4 regions of the Streptomyces sp. NPDC087428 genome follow, and region 2 is predicted to be linked to each of the others. Evidence: riboswitches for the same ligand, from Rfam matches in the RefSeq annotation. Region 2 holds a riboswitch; each other region holds the start of a gene.
What was found. Region 2 has a riboswitch for S-adenosylmethionine ahead of ACIO3R_RS13130 (hypothetical protein). Riboswitches for the same ligand answer to the same signal wherever they lie in the genome.
Positions count from the first base shown of each region.

Region 1: it holds a riboswitch for S-adenosylmethionine, as region 2 does, so the genes downstream of both, thrC (threonine synthase) here and ACIO3R_RS13130 (hypothetical protein) in region 2, are expected to answer to the same signal.
Region 3: it holds a riboswitch for S-adenosylmethionine, as region 2 does, so the genes downstream of both, ACIO3R_RS10910 (putative leader peptide) here and ACIO3R_RS13130 (hypothetical protein) in region 2, are expected to answer to the same signal.
Region 4: it holds a riboswitch for S-adenosylmethionine, as region 2 does, so the genes downstream of both, ACIO3R_RS05585 (aminotransferase class V-fold PLP-dependent enzyme) here and ACIO3R_RS13130 (hypothetical protein) in region 2, are expected to answer to the same signal.

Region 1 covers NZ_JBIUXR010000007.1:196,986-201,178, forward strand. The annotation lists gene ACIO3R_RS16895 (trehalose-6-phosphate synthase) at 1-1,072, opposite strand, end outside; gene ACIO3R_RS16900 (glucosyl-3-phosphoglycerate synthase) at 1,130-2,080, opposite strand; SAM riboswitch class I at 2,234-2,360, shown strand; gene thrC (threonine synthase) at 2,378-3,673, shown strand; gene ACIO3R_RS16910 (MoaD/ThiS family protein) at 3,706-3,984, shown strand.
Region 2 covers NZ_JBIUXR010000005.1:338,592-342,784, forward strand. The annotation lists gene ACIO3R_RS13120 (cytochrome P450) at 1-631, opposite strand, end outside; gene ACIO3R_RS13125 (cytochrome P450) at 628-1,923, opposite strand; gene ACIO3R_RS13130 (hypothetical protein) at 2,184-2,576, opposite strand; SAM riboswitch class IV at 2,626-2,735, opposite strand; gene ACIO3R_RS13135 (phosphocholine-specific phospholipase C) at 2,879-4,193, opposite strand, start outside.
Region 3 covers NZ_JBIUXR010000004.1:309,173-313,365, forward strand. The annotation lists gene ACIO3R_RS10900 (amino acid ABC transporter ATP-binding protein) at 1-634, opposite strand, end outside; gene ACIO3R_RS10905 (amino acid ABC transporter permease) at 631-1,635, opposite strand; SAM riboswitch class IV at 1,976-2,118, opposite strand; SAM riboswitch class IV at 2,238-2,383, shown strand; gene ACIO3R_RS10910 (putative leader peptide) at 2,436-2,486, shown strand; gene ACIO3R_RS10915 (cell envelope biogenesis protein OmpA) at 2,778-3,461, shown strand; gene ACIO3R_RS10920 (ATP-binding cassette domain-containing protein) at 3,546-4,193, opposite strand, start outside.
Region 4 covers NZ_JBIUXR010000002.1:406,980-411,172, forward strand. The annotation lists gene ACIO3R_RS05575 (rhomboid family intramembrane serine protease) at 1-515, shown strand, start outside; gene ACIO3R_RS05580 (Lrp/AsnC family transcriptional regulator) at 512-793, shown strand; gene ACIO3R_RS05585 (aminotransferase class V-fold PLP-dependent enzyme) at 856-2,232, opposite strand; SAM riboswitch class IV at 2,405-2,522, opposite strand; gene trpD (anthranilate phosphoribosyltransferase) at 2,606-3,670, opposite strand; gene ACIO3R_RS05595 (cytochrome bc complex cytochrome b subunit) at 3,797-4,193, opposite strand, start outside.

The DNA of each region.
Region 1 (4,193 bases), on a different contig from region 2:
CGAGCGAGCGCGCGAAGTCGTCCTTGACGTGGAGCACGACCGGGGTCCAGTCCGCCGTGCCGTGCGCCGCGTTGACGGCGTCGGCGACGCGCTGCACCTCGGCCGTGTACTCCCGGTACACCGCGAGGTCCTGCCGCGAGGGGTAGGCGAACGCGATGTGGACGACCCGGCCGTGCCACTCGGGCCGCTCGTCGAGCAGGGCGCGGTAGGCGAGCATCCCGCGGACGATGTTCTTGGACAGCTCCGTACGGTCCACCCGCACGATCGTCTTCCGGCCGGGGCCCACCTGCTCGCGCAGCGCCGCCATCCGCTCGTCCACGTCCGCCTCGTGCGCGCGGCGGCGCAGGAAGTCCGCGTCGGCGCCGAGCCCGTGCACGCCGATGCGGGTGCGGCCGGTGCCGCCCAGGATCTCCGTGCAGCAGCCGATGAAGGCGTCCGCCCAGCGGCGGGTCAGGAAGGCGGCCCGGTCGGCGCCGAGGATGCCGCGCAGCACCTGCTCGGAGATGTCGTCGGGCAGCATCCGGAAGTAGTCGACGGGCGCCCACGGGGTGTGCGAGAAGTGGCCGATCCGCAGGTCGGGGCGGAGCTCGCGGAGCATCCCGGGCACCAGCACCAGGTGGTAGTCCTGCACCAGGACCGCCGCGCCCTCGCCCGCCTCCTCGGCGAGCGCCTGGGCGAAGGCCCGGTTGTAGGTCTCGAAGGAGGCCCACCGCCGGCGGAACTCCGCGTCGAAGACGGGTTCCACGGGGGTCTGGTAGAGCAGGTGGTGGACGAACCAGAGCACCGAGTTCGCGATCCCGTTGTACGCGTCGGCGTGCACGTCCGCGTCGATGTCGAGCATCCGTACGCCCGGCTCGCCGACCCCGCGGCGCACCGCCTCGCGGTCGCCGTCACCGAGTGCGGCGCAGACCCACATCTTGTCGTCCACGGCGCTCAGCCCGGAGACGAGCCCGCCCCCGCCCCGTTTCGCGTCGAGCGAGCCGTCCTCGCGGAGCGCGTACGAGACCGGACCGCGGTTGGACGCGACGAGTACCTGGGCGGCGGCGGGCTGAGGGGCGTGCTCGGAGACCATGCTGCGGAATCTAGCCCGATCCCGAACCGTCCAAACGTGCGTGCGGCCGTGCCCCGGTCACGCCGCGCGGCGTGAGACGTACTCCTCGATCTCGCGCATCGGCGGCCGCTCCTCGGTGTCCACCGGGTACGTGTGCGGGACGAAACCGTGTTCGCCGCGCTCGAACTGGGTCAGCGAGGGGCGGACCAGGTGCCCCCGGGAGAGCCGCAGCTGAGCGGTCCGGTAGATGGCCGCCGCCATCCGGCCGAGCGCCTGGCCGTCCTGGTGGCGGTGTTTCCTGACGCCGACGTCCACCTGGCCGAGCGCGTCCAGGCCGACGGTGTGCAGGGCGTCGACGAGCAGCCCCAGCTCCACTCCGTAACCGACCGGGAACGGGAGCTGTTCGAGCAGGGAGCGGCGCACGGCGTACTCGCCGCCCAGCGGCTGGACGAAGCCGGCCAGCCGCGGCCAGTGCAGATTGAGCAGCGGCCGCGCCACCAGCTCGGTGACCCGCCCGCCCTGGCCTGCGGTGTCCCCGAGGGGGCGGTCGTACATCGCCTTGACGAACTGCATCGAGGGGTCGGTCAGCAGCGGGCCGACGATGCCGGAGACGAAGTCGGCGGAGAAGTCCTTGAGGTCCGCGTCGATGAAGCAGACGATGTCACCGCCGGTCACCAGGAGTGACCGCCAGAGCACCTCTCCCTTGCCGGGGACGGCCGGGACCCGCGGCAGGATCGCGTCCCGGTGGATCACCCGGGCGCCGGCCCTGCGGGCGATCTCGGCGGTGGCGTCCGTGGAGCCGGAGTCGATCACCACGAGTTCGTCGACCAGCCGGACCTTCTCCATGAGCTCGCGCCGGATCACCCGGACGATGTCCCCGACCGTCGCCGCCTCGTTGAGCGCGGGCAGGACGACACTCACGCTCCCGCGGCGCGGGTCGCGGTCCCTGGCGGCCAGGAGCTGCTCCAGCGGGCGGTCGGCGGAGGACCAGGAACGCCTGGTCAGCCAGCCTTCGACCTCTTCCAGCACGGTCGATACTCCCTGTATGTGATCCATCTCGCGGTTCGGACGACTATCTCAACAGTCCAGTGCTTCGGTTACAGTCTTGAACAACGCAGATGGCCGTGGCATGCCGGGGTCCATCCGCTGATAAACGCCTGGATCCATGGTCCAGTGCCACAGCGCTCATCCAGAGGGACAGAGGGAACGGCCCGTTGAAGTCCCGGCAACCATCCAGCCGACCGCGAGGTCAGGTGGGGAAGGTGCCAATTCCGTCTTGTGGCGAAATGCGTCACGAGGAAGATGAGGAGAAAGGGCCTCGCCATCATGGCTGTGCAGACTGTTGCAGCAAACACCGAGTCTTCTGTGGATCTTGGTCCCGCCGCGGCGCTTTCCTGCCGCGAGTGCGGAGAGCGATTCGAGCTCGGCCCCCTTTTCGCCTGTGCGACCTGTTTCGGGCCGCTCGAAGTGGCGTACGACCTGCCGAGCGGCTCCCCGGACGAGCTGAAGAAGCGCATCGAGGCCGGCCCCGACAACATCTGGCGCTACGCGCCGCTGCTGCCGGTCCCCTCCGATGTCGCGGACAAGCCCAACCTCAACCCCGGCTTCACCAAGCTGGTCAAGGCCGACAACCTCGCCCGTGAGCTGGGCGTCACCGGCGGTCTGTACGTCAAGGACGACTCCGGCAACCCGACGCACTCCTTCAAGGACCGCGTCGTCGCGATCGCCGTCGAGGCCGCCCGCGCCTTCGGTTTCACCACGCTCTCCTGCTCCTCCACCGGCAACCTCGCCGGTGCGGTGGGCGCCGCCGCGGCCCGCGCCGGTCTGCGGTCCTGCGTGTTCATCCCGCACGACCTGGAGCAGGGCAAGGTCGTCATGGCCGCGGTGTACGGCGGTGAGCTGGTCGGCATCGAGGGCAACTACGACGACGTCAACCGCTTCTGCTCGGAGCTCATCGGCGACCCGCTCGGCGAGGGCTGGGGCTTCGTCAACGTCAACCTCCGGCCGTACTACGGCGAGGGTTCCAAGACGCTCGCGTACGAGATCTGCGAGCAGCTCGGCTGGCGGCTGCCCGACCAGATCGTCATCCCGATCGCGTCCGGCTCGCAGCTCACGAAGATCGACAAGGGTCTCCAGGAGCTGATCAAGCTCGGTCTGGTCGAGGACAAGCCGTACCGGATCTTCGGTGCCCAGGCCGAGGGCTGTTCCCCGGTCTCCACCGCCTTCAAGGCCGGTCACGACGTCGTGCGGCCGCAGAAGCCGAACACGATCGCCAAGTCCCTGGCGATCGGCAACCCGGCCGACGGCCCGTACGTCCTGGACATCGCCCGCCGTACCGGCGGCGCCGTCGAGGATGTCAACGACGAGCAGGTCGTCGACGCGATCAAGCTGCTGGCGCGCACCGAGGGCATCTTCGCCGAGACCGCTGGCGGGGTGACGGTCGGCGTGACGAAGAAGCTGATCGAGGCAGGCCTCCTCGACCCGTCGCTCACCACCGTCGTCCTGAACACCGGCGACGGCCTCAAGACGCTGGACGCCGTGGCCGCCACCTCGCAGGCGACGGCGACGATCAGGCCGAGCCTGGACGCCTTCCGCGCCGCGGGCCTCGGCACCGCCGGCTGACCCCACCCGAGACTCCAGGAAGGGCACCCACCATGAGCGTCAAGGTCCGTATCCCCACCATCCTCCGCACCTACACGGGCGGCCAGGCCGAGGTCCCGGCCGAGGGCGCGACCCTCTCCCAGGTCATCGAGTCCCTGGAGAAGAACCACCCGGGCATCGCCGCCCGCGTCCTGGACGACCAGGGCAAGCTCCGCCGCTTCGTGAACGTGTACGTCAACGACGACGACGTGCGCTTCGAGGGCGGCCTGGAAGCGGTCACCCCTGACGGCGCGGGTGTCTCGATCATCCCGGCCGTCGCCGGCGGCTGCTGACCCCCGGGACCCGAGCGGTCCCGCTCCACGCGTCACCGGAATTGCCCTCTCTGCGACAGAAGCGGAGGGGGCAATTCTGCATGGTTGAACGCGGTAGAGTGTGGGAAGTCCCCTCCGCTGCCCGTGCCCCCCGCATATGAGAATGCGCCCGGCCACGACAAGATGCAGCCAAAGTAACTGAGCCTCTTGCGCCATAAGTCGCCTTTGCC
Region 2 (4,193 bases):
GCCCCGAGTAGAAGACATCCAACTCGGCGAGCAGGGCGAGCCGTTCGTCCTGCGGGGTGAGCATCGAGAAGAAGGCCTTGTACTGCCTGGTCAGCATGGCGTTCTCGGCGGGGTCCACGCCCATCAGCATGCCGACGACCCGCATCGGCAGCGGCTGCGCGAACACCGACTTGAGGTCGACGACGGCCCCGTCCCTGCCGCCGTCGGCGAGTGCGTCCAACAGCTCCCGGGTGAACTTCTCGATGTCGGGCCTGATGGCCTCCAGCCGGCGGGGCGTGAGCGCCTGGGAGGTCTTGGTCCGCAGCCGCCGGTGCTCGGCGCCGTCCACGGTGAACATGGACCGCCCGGCGTCGATCATCCCGATGAGCGGCCACGCATGCGTCACCTCGCCGCTCCGCCACAGCTCCCAGGCGTCGATGTCCTTCACCAGCCTCGGATCGACGAGGAGTTCACGTGCGTCGGCATACCGGGTGATGGTCCAGGCGGGTACGCCGAGCAGGTCGATCCGGGCGAGCCGCCCGGCGTCGCGCAGCCGCGCCGTCTCACCGTCCAGGTCCTGGACCATGGGGTCGATGACGACGGTCCCGCGGTCCGGGGCAGCTGTGTGCGCGGCGGCGTGAGGGCAGGTCACGAGAGGTCTCCTGTCGTACGAACGGGGGTGAACCGGACGGGGAGCGAGGTCGTCCCGCGCAGGAAGGCGGAGGGCCGCCGTACGAGGTCAGCGACGGCGACACCCAGCTCAAGGTCGGGCAGCCGGTCGAGCAGCACCTCGATGCCGGTACGCGCGATGGTCTCCGCGATCTCCTGAGCGGGGAAGGGGCACCGGTACTCGCCGTGGCTGAAGGCGAGGTGCGCGCCGTTGCCACCCTGGGCGGAGGCACCGTTGCCGGACAGGCTCTGCCGGATCAGCGGATCGGTGTTGGCTGCGCCGAGCCCGAGCAGCAGCATGTCCCCCGCCCTGATCCGCTGGCCGCCGAGCTGGGTGTCCCGGGCGGCCCAGCGTCCGGCGAGGATCTGGGTCGGCGCGTCCTCCCAGAGCACCGCGTTCATGGCCTCGGCCACGCTGCGCCGCCCGCCCGCCATCGATTCGGCGAACTCGTCCTCGGTGAGCATCAGCCGCAGGGAGTTACTGATCCAGTCGGCGGTGGTGAGGTGCCCGGCGGCCGTGATGGCCATCAGGTCGAGCATGTACTCCTCGTCGGTGAAGGCCTCGGGGAAGGCGAGCATCCGGGAGGTCACGTCATCCCTGGGCTCGGCCCGCTTGGCGGCGACCAGCCGCCGCATGTGTTCCCCGAAACGCAGATGGGCCTCCTGCGCCCCCGGACCGCCGTCGGCCAGGTCCTTCAACACCTGCGCGATGTCGGCGCCTTCGTCGTCGGGGAACCCGACCAGCCGGGCGAGGACGAGCACGGGTAAGGGCTCGCAGAAGTCGGCGACGAGGTCGGCGGTGCCCCGGCTGCACACGGCGTCGACCAGCCGGTCGGCCAGCTCCTCGCAGTGGTTGCGGATCTCGAACGGATCGGTCCCTTCGAGGGCGGGCCCGACCATCCGGGCGTGCCGCCGGTGCTCGTCCCCCGCGCTGAAGTAGATGGACGGCAGCGGCCGCCCGACCATGGGCAGCAGCGGCCAGTCCTCGGGGATGTGCTCCCACTGGTTCCACAGGCCGACATCGCGCGGGAACAGCTCGCCGTCGCTGGTGACTTGATGGAGTTCGCGGTATCCGATGACCAGCCAGGCGGGGAACCCGCCCGGCAGTTCCACGGGGACGACCGGCCCGTGATCACGGCGCATGGCACGGTAGACGGCCTGCGGCTCGGTCTGGAACGAGGGGCCGCTGAGCGGCACGGCCCCGGGCCTCGCGTGTGCGGGGCACTCCGGAGGGGGCGAGGCGGGCTCGGGCCGTGCGGAGGATGGGCGCGTCATCGTCCTGACTCCTGTGGCGGAAGCTTCACGCGTCACGATCGTTCGATCAACGCACGCCCACTATAAGGATTTTATGTGATGCCACGGCGGTCAACGGCGATCAAATGTGCAGCCAGAGCGAAGCAACTGGCAGATATCCCCGCACAATTGACCAACATCTTCGGGTACCGCCCCGGCCACCCCGAGCCGGTGCGCGGCCGAGTGCGCCCGCATGGACAGACAGAACGGACAGGGCCGAAACGCGCCCGGCCGGACCCGGACTACGACCGCCCGGAACCCTGGACGTCGCACAACTCCCCGCTCTCAAGGGCCACGTTGACGAGCGAGGCGGCCGGGTCGTCTCCGTCCACCAGCTTCAGCGCGTGCCAGCGGGACAGCCAGTACACGCGTCCGCGGTGACCGGCGAGTGTCTCCCGCAGCGCGTCCGGAGAGTGCGTCCAGACCGCCGGAAGGGCGCCCGCGTAGTCGAACGCGGCACGCAGCACGACCCATCCGTCGTCCCGGACGTCACTGGCGGTCAGCAGTATCTCGACGGCCTGGCCGGGCTCCTGCCGGCACTTCTTGGCATGGATCCAGTGCACCTGATGGCCTGCGGCGTACCGGTCGCAGCCGTCGCTCCGCACGGAGCCGTTCTCGGTGAGATGACGCAGCATGGTGGGTCCCGCCTTCCGGGGGTGATGGACCCCGAGCGCTCTGCACCGCGGTCCGCTGTTCCCCGTACCTCGCGCACGGGGCAGGTCGTCACCCGGAGCACCCGCAGCGGAGCGGGGTGCCGTCCAGCCAGCCGGGGCTGCGCGCTGGAACTCATGACCCGACGAAAACCCTAACGCACCCGTGGGACACACCCCGACGGACGGTGCACGCACAGCCGACGGATGGTCAGGGGAGGCGCAGGCGCGGGCCGGACCCGACCCGCGCCCCCTTGCCCCCCCCCGCCACGCAGACGGCAGCTCGCTCAGCCGGTGGCGAAGCCCGGGTCGCTCGTTCCGGCCTCGCCCGTCTCGACGTGCCCGGCGAACCGCCGAAGGAACGTGGCGTCCGCGTCCGACACCACCGTGATGTCGTACCAGCGCTTGCTTCCGCGCAGGTCAACGGTGTGCTTCACGGTCGCACCCGCACGCACCGCGAAGGTCTGCGCCCCGCCGCCATAGGCGTCCCCGTTGCGTACGGTCAACTGGACGGTCCCCGTACCGGCATGAGTCAAAGCCAGTACGAGCCCGCCGCTCGACGGGTCATGACGTGCGGTCACCTCCGGCCCTGCCGCCTTTCCTGGCCCCCGGAAGGCGCGCAGGAATCCGTTCGGGCCGTGCACGGTGAGGTCGGTCACGCCCTTCGAGTAGGCCGTGTTCCAGCTGTCGGCGAGCGTCTTGCCCGCCTCGGTGGTGTAGGTCCAGGGCCCGTCGGTGCGGTTCGCCGACGTCACCAGGAACTGCGCCCCGGCCGCGTCGCCGCCGCTGAAGGTCAGCCGATACTTCCCGGAGGCCGGGTCGGCCGCCCCGTCCACGAGGGGCGCGTACCGCAGCGGCCGGGTGGGCCGCGAGCCGGGCTCCTGCCTGGGCACACTGCCGGAGACCGGCGGCACCGGCACGTAGTCGGGGTGCCGGCCGTTGTCCGGCGGCGCGTATCCGTCCGTGGAGGGCAGCGAGGCGGGTGCGGTGTCGGTACGGCTGAAGTCGAAGGCCGAGGTCAGATCGCCGCAGACGGCGCGCCGCCAGGGCGAGATGTTGGGCTCGTGGACGCCGAAGCGCTCCTCCATGAACCGGATGACGGAGGTGTGGTCGAAGACCTCCGAACACGAGAACCCGCCGGTGCTCCACGGGGACACGACCGTCATGGGCACGCGCTGGCCGAGGCCGTAGGGCCCGGCCGCGTATCGGAGGTCGCCGGGGAAGTGGTCGGCGGAGGTGTCCACGGTGGAGAGCCCCTGCGCGGCCCCGGACGGGACGAACGGCGGCACGACGTGGTCGAAGAATCCGTCGTTCTCGTCGTAGGTGACGAAGAGGGCGGTCCGGCCCCACACCTCGGGGTTGGCGGTCAGCGCGTCCAGCACCTGCGAGATGTACCAGGCGCCGTAATTGGCGGGCCAGTTGGGGTGTTCGCTGTAGGCCTCGGGCGAGACGATCCACGAGATCCGGGGAAGCGTCCCGGCCCGGACATCGGCCTTGAGGTCGTCGAGGAGCCCGTCACCGTTCTTGACGTCGGTACCGGTGCGCGCCTTCTCGAAGAGGGGATCACCGGGCTTGGCGTCGCGATAACTGTTGAAGTAAAGA
Region 3 (4,193 bases), on a different contig from region 2:
CGAGCGCGGAGGTCGGCTCGTCGAAGAGGATGACGCCGGGCCGCAGGGCGAGGGCGCGGGCTATGGCCACGCGCTGCTGCTGCCCACCGGACAACTGCCGGGGGTAGGCGGCGGTCCGGTCCGCGAGACCCACCCGGGCGAGGAGGCCGCGGGCCAGTTCCCTCGCCTCCGGCCTGGTCAGCTTTCCGGTCGCCACCGGAGCCGCGGCCACGTTGTCCAGCACGGTCAGGTGCGGGAAGAGATTGAAGTTCTGGAAGACGAAGCCGATCTGGCTGCGCTGCGCCAGGATGGCCCGCTCGCTCAGCTCCTTGAGGCGACCGCGGTGTCTGCGTACGCCGATCAGCTCACCGTTCAGGCTGACATGGCCGATCTCGGGCTTCTCCAGGTGGTTGATCACCCGCAGGAGCGTGGATTTGCCGGACCCGGACGGTCCGAGGACGACCGTGACCTCGCCGGGGCGCACCGTCAACGCCACACCTTCCAGAACGCGTTGGGTTCCGTACCACTTGTGCACATCGTGCACCTCGACCGCGGCGGGGCGTACCGCGAGCACTCCGCCGGTCTCCTCCGTCCCAGCCGTACCGGCCGCCGCCTTCTCGGCCGTCCCGGTATTCCCGGTCGTCTCGGCGCTCATATCGCCGTCTCCTTCCGGACCCGGGCCCGCAGATCACCGAGGCCGGTCCGCAGCTTCTGCAACGGGGTCAGCGGCAGGGTGCGCAGCGCGCCCCGCGAGTAGTACCGCTCGACGTAGAACTGGATGACGGACACGACGCTGGTGAGAATCAGGTACCAGACGGTGGCCACCAGCAGCAGCGGCACGATGTCGCCGGGGTAACTGCTGCCCATGCTCTGCACGGAGCCGAACAGGTCGAGCAGCGAGACGTAGAAGACCAGCGAGGTGCCCTTGATCAGCCCGATCAGCTGGTTGACGTAGTTCGGGGTGATGGAGCGCAGGGCCTGCGGGAACACGATCTTCGCGAACTGGTAGCGCCTCGGGAGTCCGAGGGCCGAGGCCGCCTCGTGCTGGCCCTGGTCGACGGAGAGGATGCCGCCGCGGACCACTTCGGAGGCGTACGCCGCCTCATTGAGGCTCAGGCCGATGACGGCGACGGCCATGTCGGTGGCGAGGCGGGACTCGTCGAAGGTGAAGAACGCCGGGCCGAACGGCACTCCGATGCTCAGCGTCCGGTAGAGCGCGCTGAAGTTGTAGAGGAACAGCAGGACCACGATCAGCGGCACCGATCGGAACAGCCAGGTGTAGCCCCAGCTGACCGCACGCAGCACGGGGCTCGGGGAGAGCCTGGCCAGCGCCAGAAGCACGCCGCCGAGCAGACCCAAAGCGGCGCTGTACACGGTGACTTCGAGAGTGATGAGCAGGCCGTCGAGGATCGTGGGACGCAGGAACCAGTACGAGAACCGGTCCCACTGGTAGAAGGGATTGGTCACCAGGCCGTGGATGATCTGGGCGACCAGCACGAGGACGACGGCTGTGATGATCCAGCGGCCGGGGCGCAGCAGGGGAAGGACCCGCTGTGCCGCCAGGGGCTTCGGCGCGGCGGGCGGGTGGAGGCGGGGGGCCGCCTCGGCGGGCGGCGCTGATCCGGAGGACACAGCGATGCCAGGGGATTCACTCACGGAGGGCTCCAGCGGATTCGGACAGTCCGGACCGCGGACGGCGGCGACGCCGCGCCGATCGGGGACGAATCGGCGGGACGCGGCACACGGCACGGGACGGGGGCCGGGCGGGGAGAGGGCGCACCGCGACAGCGGTGGACGTCAAGAACGCGGAGAGCAGAGGCCCGGAAGGCAAGAGGCCTGGAAGAGCGAGGCCGGGGATGCCGTCAGGCTTGACAGAGAATGCGTGAAGCGGCGGTACACAGCGCGCTGTTGACGCGCTGAAGGTCGACGGAGCGGTCCGCGCAGAGCAGCAGGGCGCGGCCGCGGGACCGCCAGGCAGCCATCCCCTCAGCTGCGTGCATCGCTCTCACCGTCACCATTCCGCCCCTTGGGGCCTACACGTCCGCCGAACGTCATCCGGTCCGGTCCGAACCTGGGCACCCCACCGCGTACGAGGGTTGCCGGCCGGCGCACCAGGGATTTCCGCTGACGCTCATGACCGTTCCGCGCCGCAAGTTAGGCACGGCCGGAAACGAATGTCAACGCCGGTGACCACCAGGCGAGACGGCCCGTGCGGCCTTCTTGACGGCGTCACGTGACGCACCGAAACTGACATGGACGGTCACGATTGTCAGCGCCTCCGGTGCGGGATTCTCCTGCTCAGGCGGTTATCGGCCCCGGCCCGCTGGCAGGCAACCCTTCCACCGCGACGGGGTGCCCCGGGTGACGACCGGGTCCCGCCGGCGTGGCGGGGCAAGCGTGGTCTCGCGTCTCGCGAGCCCCGAAGTCGGGACCGGTGGGAATTGTCCAGGAACGGCTTGACGAGGCGCCTGCACATCGATCTGCTGCGTGTCTCCAGCGCTTACTAGCCCGGGACAGATCCGGACGCGTACCGGACCGCTCGGTCCATCCGGACCGGTACGAGAGCGCAGTCGTTCCACATCCGGCCGCTGGTGCCCACAAGGCGGCGGTGGCTTCCTCGTTCCCGCAGGGATTCCCACCGGGATTCCCATAGGAGAGTCATGCCCGAGACAGTTTCGCGCAGTTCCAGTTCACGCGGTTCCGGTTCGCGGGGTTCCGGCACAGGGAACTCGATTGCGTGCGGCCCGGTTTCCCCGGGGCCTGCTCCGTGCGCCACGCACCCTCGTCCCCCGGCTGCCGTGCAGCCCTCCCGTATCCACAGCCGGATCGGCGTCGGGCTGGCCGGCGGCTTCTACCCGGCACCGCACCGCTACGAGCTGTTCCTGTCGGCGAGTTGTCCGCGCTCGCTCCGCATCTCGATCACTCTCGGCCTGCTCGGCCTCAAGGACTCGGTCGCCACCACGATCCTGGGAAGCCCCACCGAGACACCCGGCGCGTTCGCCTCGCTGCGCAGCGCGTACGAGGCGACGGTGCACCACTACGACGGACCGCTGACGGCGCCCGCGCTGTGCGACCGGTGGAGCGGACGGATCGTCAGCAACCACACCCCCGACATCCTGCGCGACCTCGCGGGCCTGCTGTCCGGCCATGACGAGGCCCGCCCCTCCGCTCTGCGCCCGCCGGGCCTCATCGGGGACATCGACGCCCTCCGTGACCTGCTGGACTGCGACGTCACCCCGGATGCCGGGCCCGCCGAGCGATCGGCAACGCTGGACCTGCTGGATCACCCTCTCGCCCTGCGGCCTTACGCACTGGGCGCGGAGCTGACGGCCGCGGATGTGGACCTGTGGGTGGCGCTCGTCCGTCTCGGCCCGGCCTCACTCGACGACCGCCCTCGGCTCCAGGAGTACGTGAGCCGCCTCCGCGACAACGCCGCCTTCCCCGACGTGCCGGAGCAGGACGACGGCCCCCGGCTCGCGTAGTCGGGGGCACCGGGGCCGGTGAAGGCCCCGGTGCACACCTCGTTCAACACAGCGTTCAGGTCGACTTCTTGTTCAACGGCTCCCTCAGGCGCCGACGTAGGCCGCGAGGTGCTCGCCGGTGAGGGTGGAGCGGTCGGCCACGAGGTCGGCGGGGGTGCCCTCGAAGACGAGCCTGCCGCCGTCGTGGCCGGCGCCGGGGCCGAGGTCGACGATCCAGTCGGCGTGCGCCATGACCGCCTGGTGGTGCTCGATCACGATGACCGACTTACCGGAGTCCACGAGCCGGTCGAGCAGGCCGAGCAGTTGCTCGACGTCGGCGAGGTGAAGGCCGGTGGTCGGCTCGTCGAGGACGAGGATGCCACCCTTCTCACCCATGTGCGTGGCCAGCTTGAGCCGTTGCCGCTCACCGCCGGAGAGCGTGGTGAGCGGCTGGCCGAGGCTGAGGTAGCCGAGCCCGACGTCGGCGAGCCGGCCCAGGACGCGGTGCGCGGCCGGTGTGCGCGCCTCGCCGTCGCCGAAGAACTCCTCGGCCTCCGTCACCGACATGGCGAGCACCTCGCTGATGTCGCGGCCGCCGAGGTGGTATTCGAGCACCGAGGCCTGGAACCGCTTGCCCTCGCACTCCTCGCAGACGGTGGAGACACCCGCCATCATCGCGAGGTCGCTGTAGATGACGCCGGCACCGTTGCAACCGGGGCAGGCGCCCTCGGAGTTGGCGCTGAACAGGCCCGG
Region 4 (4,193 bases), on a different contig from region 2:
CCCCGCTGACCGCGCTCTTCGTACACGGCAGCTGGCTGCACCTGCTCGGCAACATACTGTTCCTGTACGTGTTCGGAGCGATGGCCGAGGAGCGCATGGGCCACACCGAGTTCGCGTTCTTCTACCTCGGCTGCGGCTACCTCGCCCTGCTCGCCTACGCGGCCGCGCACGCCACGTCCGACCAGACACTCGTCGGCGCGTCGGGGGCGATCTCGGCGGTGCTGGGCGCCTTCCTCTATCTCTTCCCCCGGGCCCGGGTCACCAGCGTGTTCCCGTTCCTGCTCTTCCTGCCGCTGCGCTTCCCCGCCTGGATCGTGCTGATCTTCTGGTTCGTGCTGCAGTGGCTGGCCGCAGAGGGCGCGGGCAGCGGCCCCGGCGTGGCCTATCTCTCCCATGTGGTCGGCTTCGCCATCGGCTTCCTCTACGCCTGGGGGCGCTATCGGCGTGGGGCCAGGACACGAGGCCCTAGAGTGAGATCTCCAGCCACGGCCACCGAGGGAGAAAGCCAGCCGTGATCACCGCGATCGTGCTCATCAAAACCAGCGTGGACCGGATCCCCGAGATCGCCGAGGCCGTCGCGGCGCTGGACAGCGTCAGCGAGGTCTTCTCGGTCACCGGTACCTACGACCTGATCGCCATGGTCCGGGTGGCCAAGCACGACGATCTGGCCGACGTCATCCCCGGCCGGATCAGCAAGATCCCCGGCGTCGAGGGGACCGACACCCACGTGGCGTTCCGTACGTACTCGCAGCACGACCTGGAGGCGGCCTTCGCCATCGGTCTGGACGCATAGGTACATCCGTTCGGCCGGGTACGGACAGCTGTCCGTACCCGGCCGAACGTGTTTCACGACCCTCAGAGCTGGGCGGTACCCCGGTCCGGGACGCAACGGCCGTCCTCGGTGCGGTACTTCCACTGGGCGCCCTCGCTCACCAGCTCCTTGACCGCCCGCACGAAGCGCTCGATGTGCTCGTCCGGCGTACCGGCACCGAAGCTGACCCGGATCGCGTTGAGCGACCTCTCGCCCGGCTCGGCCTCCGGCGCACCGCACTCACCGATGTCCTGCGGGTCGCTGCCGAGCAGGGTGCGCACCAGCGGGTGGGCGCAGAACAGCCCGTCGCGCACCCCGATGCCGTACTCGGCGGAGAGCGCCGCGGCGAAGTGCGAGCTGTTCCAGCCCTCCACCACGAAGGAGATGACGCCGACCCGCGGGGCGTCGTCGCCGAACAGCGAGAGCACCTTGACCTCGGGGACCTCGGCGAGGCCGGCGCGGACCGCGGTGACGAGCCGCTGCTCCCGGGCGACCAGGCCGTCGAATCCGGCCTCGGTGAGCGCCTTGCAGGCGGAGGCGATGGAGTAGACGCCGATGACGTTGGGGGAACCGGCCTCGTGGCGGGCGGCGGTGGTGTGCCACTCGACGTCCACTGCGCCGTCGGCGCGCCGGGCGACCTTGCGGGAGGCGCCGCCGCCGGCCAGGTAGGGCGCGGCGTCGCGCAGCCAGTCGGAGCGGCCGGCCAGGACGCCGGAGCCGAACGGCGCGTACAGCTTGTGTCCGGAGAAGGCGACCCAGTCCACGTCCAGCTCGGTGATGTCGACGGGGTGGTGCGGGGCCAGTTGCGCGGCGTCCAGCACGATCCGCGCGCCGTGGGCGTGCGCGGCGGCGGCGAGCTCCTTGACCGGCCACAGCTCACCGGTGACGTTGGAGGCGCCGGTGACGCAGACCAGCGCGGGGCCGTAGGGGTCACGGTCCGCGAGGGCCCGCTCCAGCGTGGCGACGGCCTGGGCGGGGGTGCGCGGGGCGTTCAGGTAGGTCACCCGGGCGTCGCGCCAGGGCAGCAGGGACGCGTGGTGCTCGGTCTCGAAGACGAACACCTGGCAGTCGGCGGGGACCGCGGCGGCCAGCAGGTTGAGCGAGTCCGTGGTCGACCGGGTGAAGATCACCTGGTCGTCGGCGCGGCAGCCGAGGAACTCCGCGACGGTGACGCGGCTGGACTCGAAGAGGTCCGTGGAGAGCTGCGAGAGGTAGCCGGCGCCGCGGTGGACGCTGCCGTAGTACGGCGCGTACGCGGCGACGTCGTCCCACACCCGTTGCAGGGCCGGGGCGCTGGCGGCGTAGTCGAGGGCGGCGTAGACGACCTCACCGCCGGTCACCAGCGGAACCGTCACATCCTTGCCCAGAACCGGCAGAGGGGTACAAATGGACTGGTCGGCGGCAGCGGTGAAGACAGACATGACGGACTCCCGTAACAGGCAGGCGAATTCCGCGTGCCTGCGGGTACGCGGCAGCACGGAGGGAAGAAAAGAGGGTGTGCGGAGGAGGGCCGAAAAGCCCTATCGCATTCGCTTGCTCACAGAGGCTCCCTGAGGACCAGGACCCCACGGGTGGACGTCTACGACGTCGAGGGGTCCGCGCTTGCCGCAGACCTCGCTGCCTACGGCCTGGTCTTCACCCGGGGCACCCCGCCACGGACGGAGGGTTGCCGGACAGCGGGCCGGGGCCGTAGTCGCTGTCACTCATGACCTGCCCAGCATCTTGCCATACGTACCGGAACGCGCAAGGCGCAGTCCATGATCTGGACTGCGCCCTGCCTCACCTTCCGCACGGTCAGGCGTTGCTCGCCCTGACCCATCTCTCCAGCACCCGGCCGGCGGACCCGGAGTCGATGGACTCGGCGGCCTTCGCGATACCGGCGGCGAGCTGCTCGGTGAGCGTGCCCTCCCCCTGGTCCAGCGCGACCAGGGCCGCCGCCGAGTTGAGCAGGACGGCGTCCCGTACCGGGCCCTTCTCACCGGCCAGCAGGCGGCGGGCCACATCGGCGTTGTACGAGGCGTCGGCGCCGCGCAGCGCTTCCACCGGCACCAGTTCCAGGCCGACGTCGCGCGGGTCGAAGGCCTGCTCGCGCACGACGCCGTCCCGGGCCACCCAGACCCGGGAGGTCGCGGTGGTGGTCAGCTCGTCCAGGCCGTCGTCGCCGCGGAAGACCAGCGCGGAGTTGCCGCGTTCGGCGAGCACGCCCGCGACGATGGGCGCCATCCGCAGGTCGGCGACGCCGATGGCCTGGGAGCGGACCTGGGCCGGATTGGTGAGCGGACCGAGGATGTTGAAGGTGGTCGGGGCGCCCAGCTCCGACCGTGCCTTCGCCGCGTACCGCAGGGCGGGGTGGAACTTCACCGCGAAGCAGAAGGTGATGCCCGCTTCCTCGGCCACCTCGACCACGCGCTGCGGCGACAGATCCAGGTTGACGCCGAGCTTGCCCAGGACATCGGAGGAGCCGCTGGCCGAGGAGGAGGCGCGGTTGCCGTGCTTGACGACCTTGGCCCCGGCCCCCGCCACCACGATCGCGGACATGGTGGAGATGTTGACCGTCTTGGCCATGTCGCCGCCGGTGCCGACGATGTCGACCGTACGGCCGGGCACGTGGATGGTGGTGGCGTGCTCGTACATCGCACGGACCAGACCGGTGACCTCCGTGACGGTCTCGCCCTTGGCGCGCAGGGCGACCGCGAAGCCGGCGATCTGCACGTCGGTCGCCTCACCGCTCATGATGCGGTCCATCGCCCACGCGGTGTCGTCGGCGCTCAGGTCCTCGCCGCGCAGCAGCGGGGTCAGCACGCCGGGCCAGGAACGAGCCGCCACGCTGTCGCCGCCGACCGGGGTCACAACGTTCATGGTCCGCTCCTGGGGTCCACAGCCGATAAGGGGATGTGACCACCCTATCGAGCGCCGGGGACAGCGAAGAGCCCCGTCCATCGTATGGATGGGCGGGGCTCCTGCTGTGGCGATCAGTTCAGGTGATCAGTGGTGGCCGTGGCCGTCGGTGATCTCCTTGTACTCCTCGGCGGAAGGCTTGACGATCTGGTTGTTCTCGCCGTAGTAGCCCTTGCTGAGCCTGGCCCGCAGCTTCTCCACCGGCGACACCTTGCGCTTGACGCCGTTCTCGTCGACCAGCGGGCCGATCTCGACCGGCGTGTACTGCTCGTGCGCGGTGAGGGTGTGCAGCTGACCCTGCGACAGCGGCTCGTGGACCTCGACGAACTCACCGTGCGGCAGGCGCTTGATGAGCCCGGACTCGCGCCCGTGCAGCACCTTCTCCTTGTCCCGGCGCTGAAGGCCGAGGCAGATCCGCTTGGTGGCGATGAACGCCAGGACGGGAGCGACGAAGAACGCGATCCGCACGAACCAGGTGATCGAG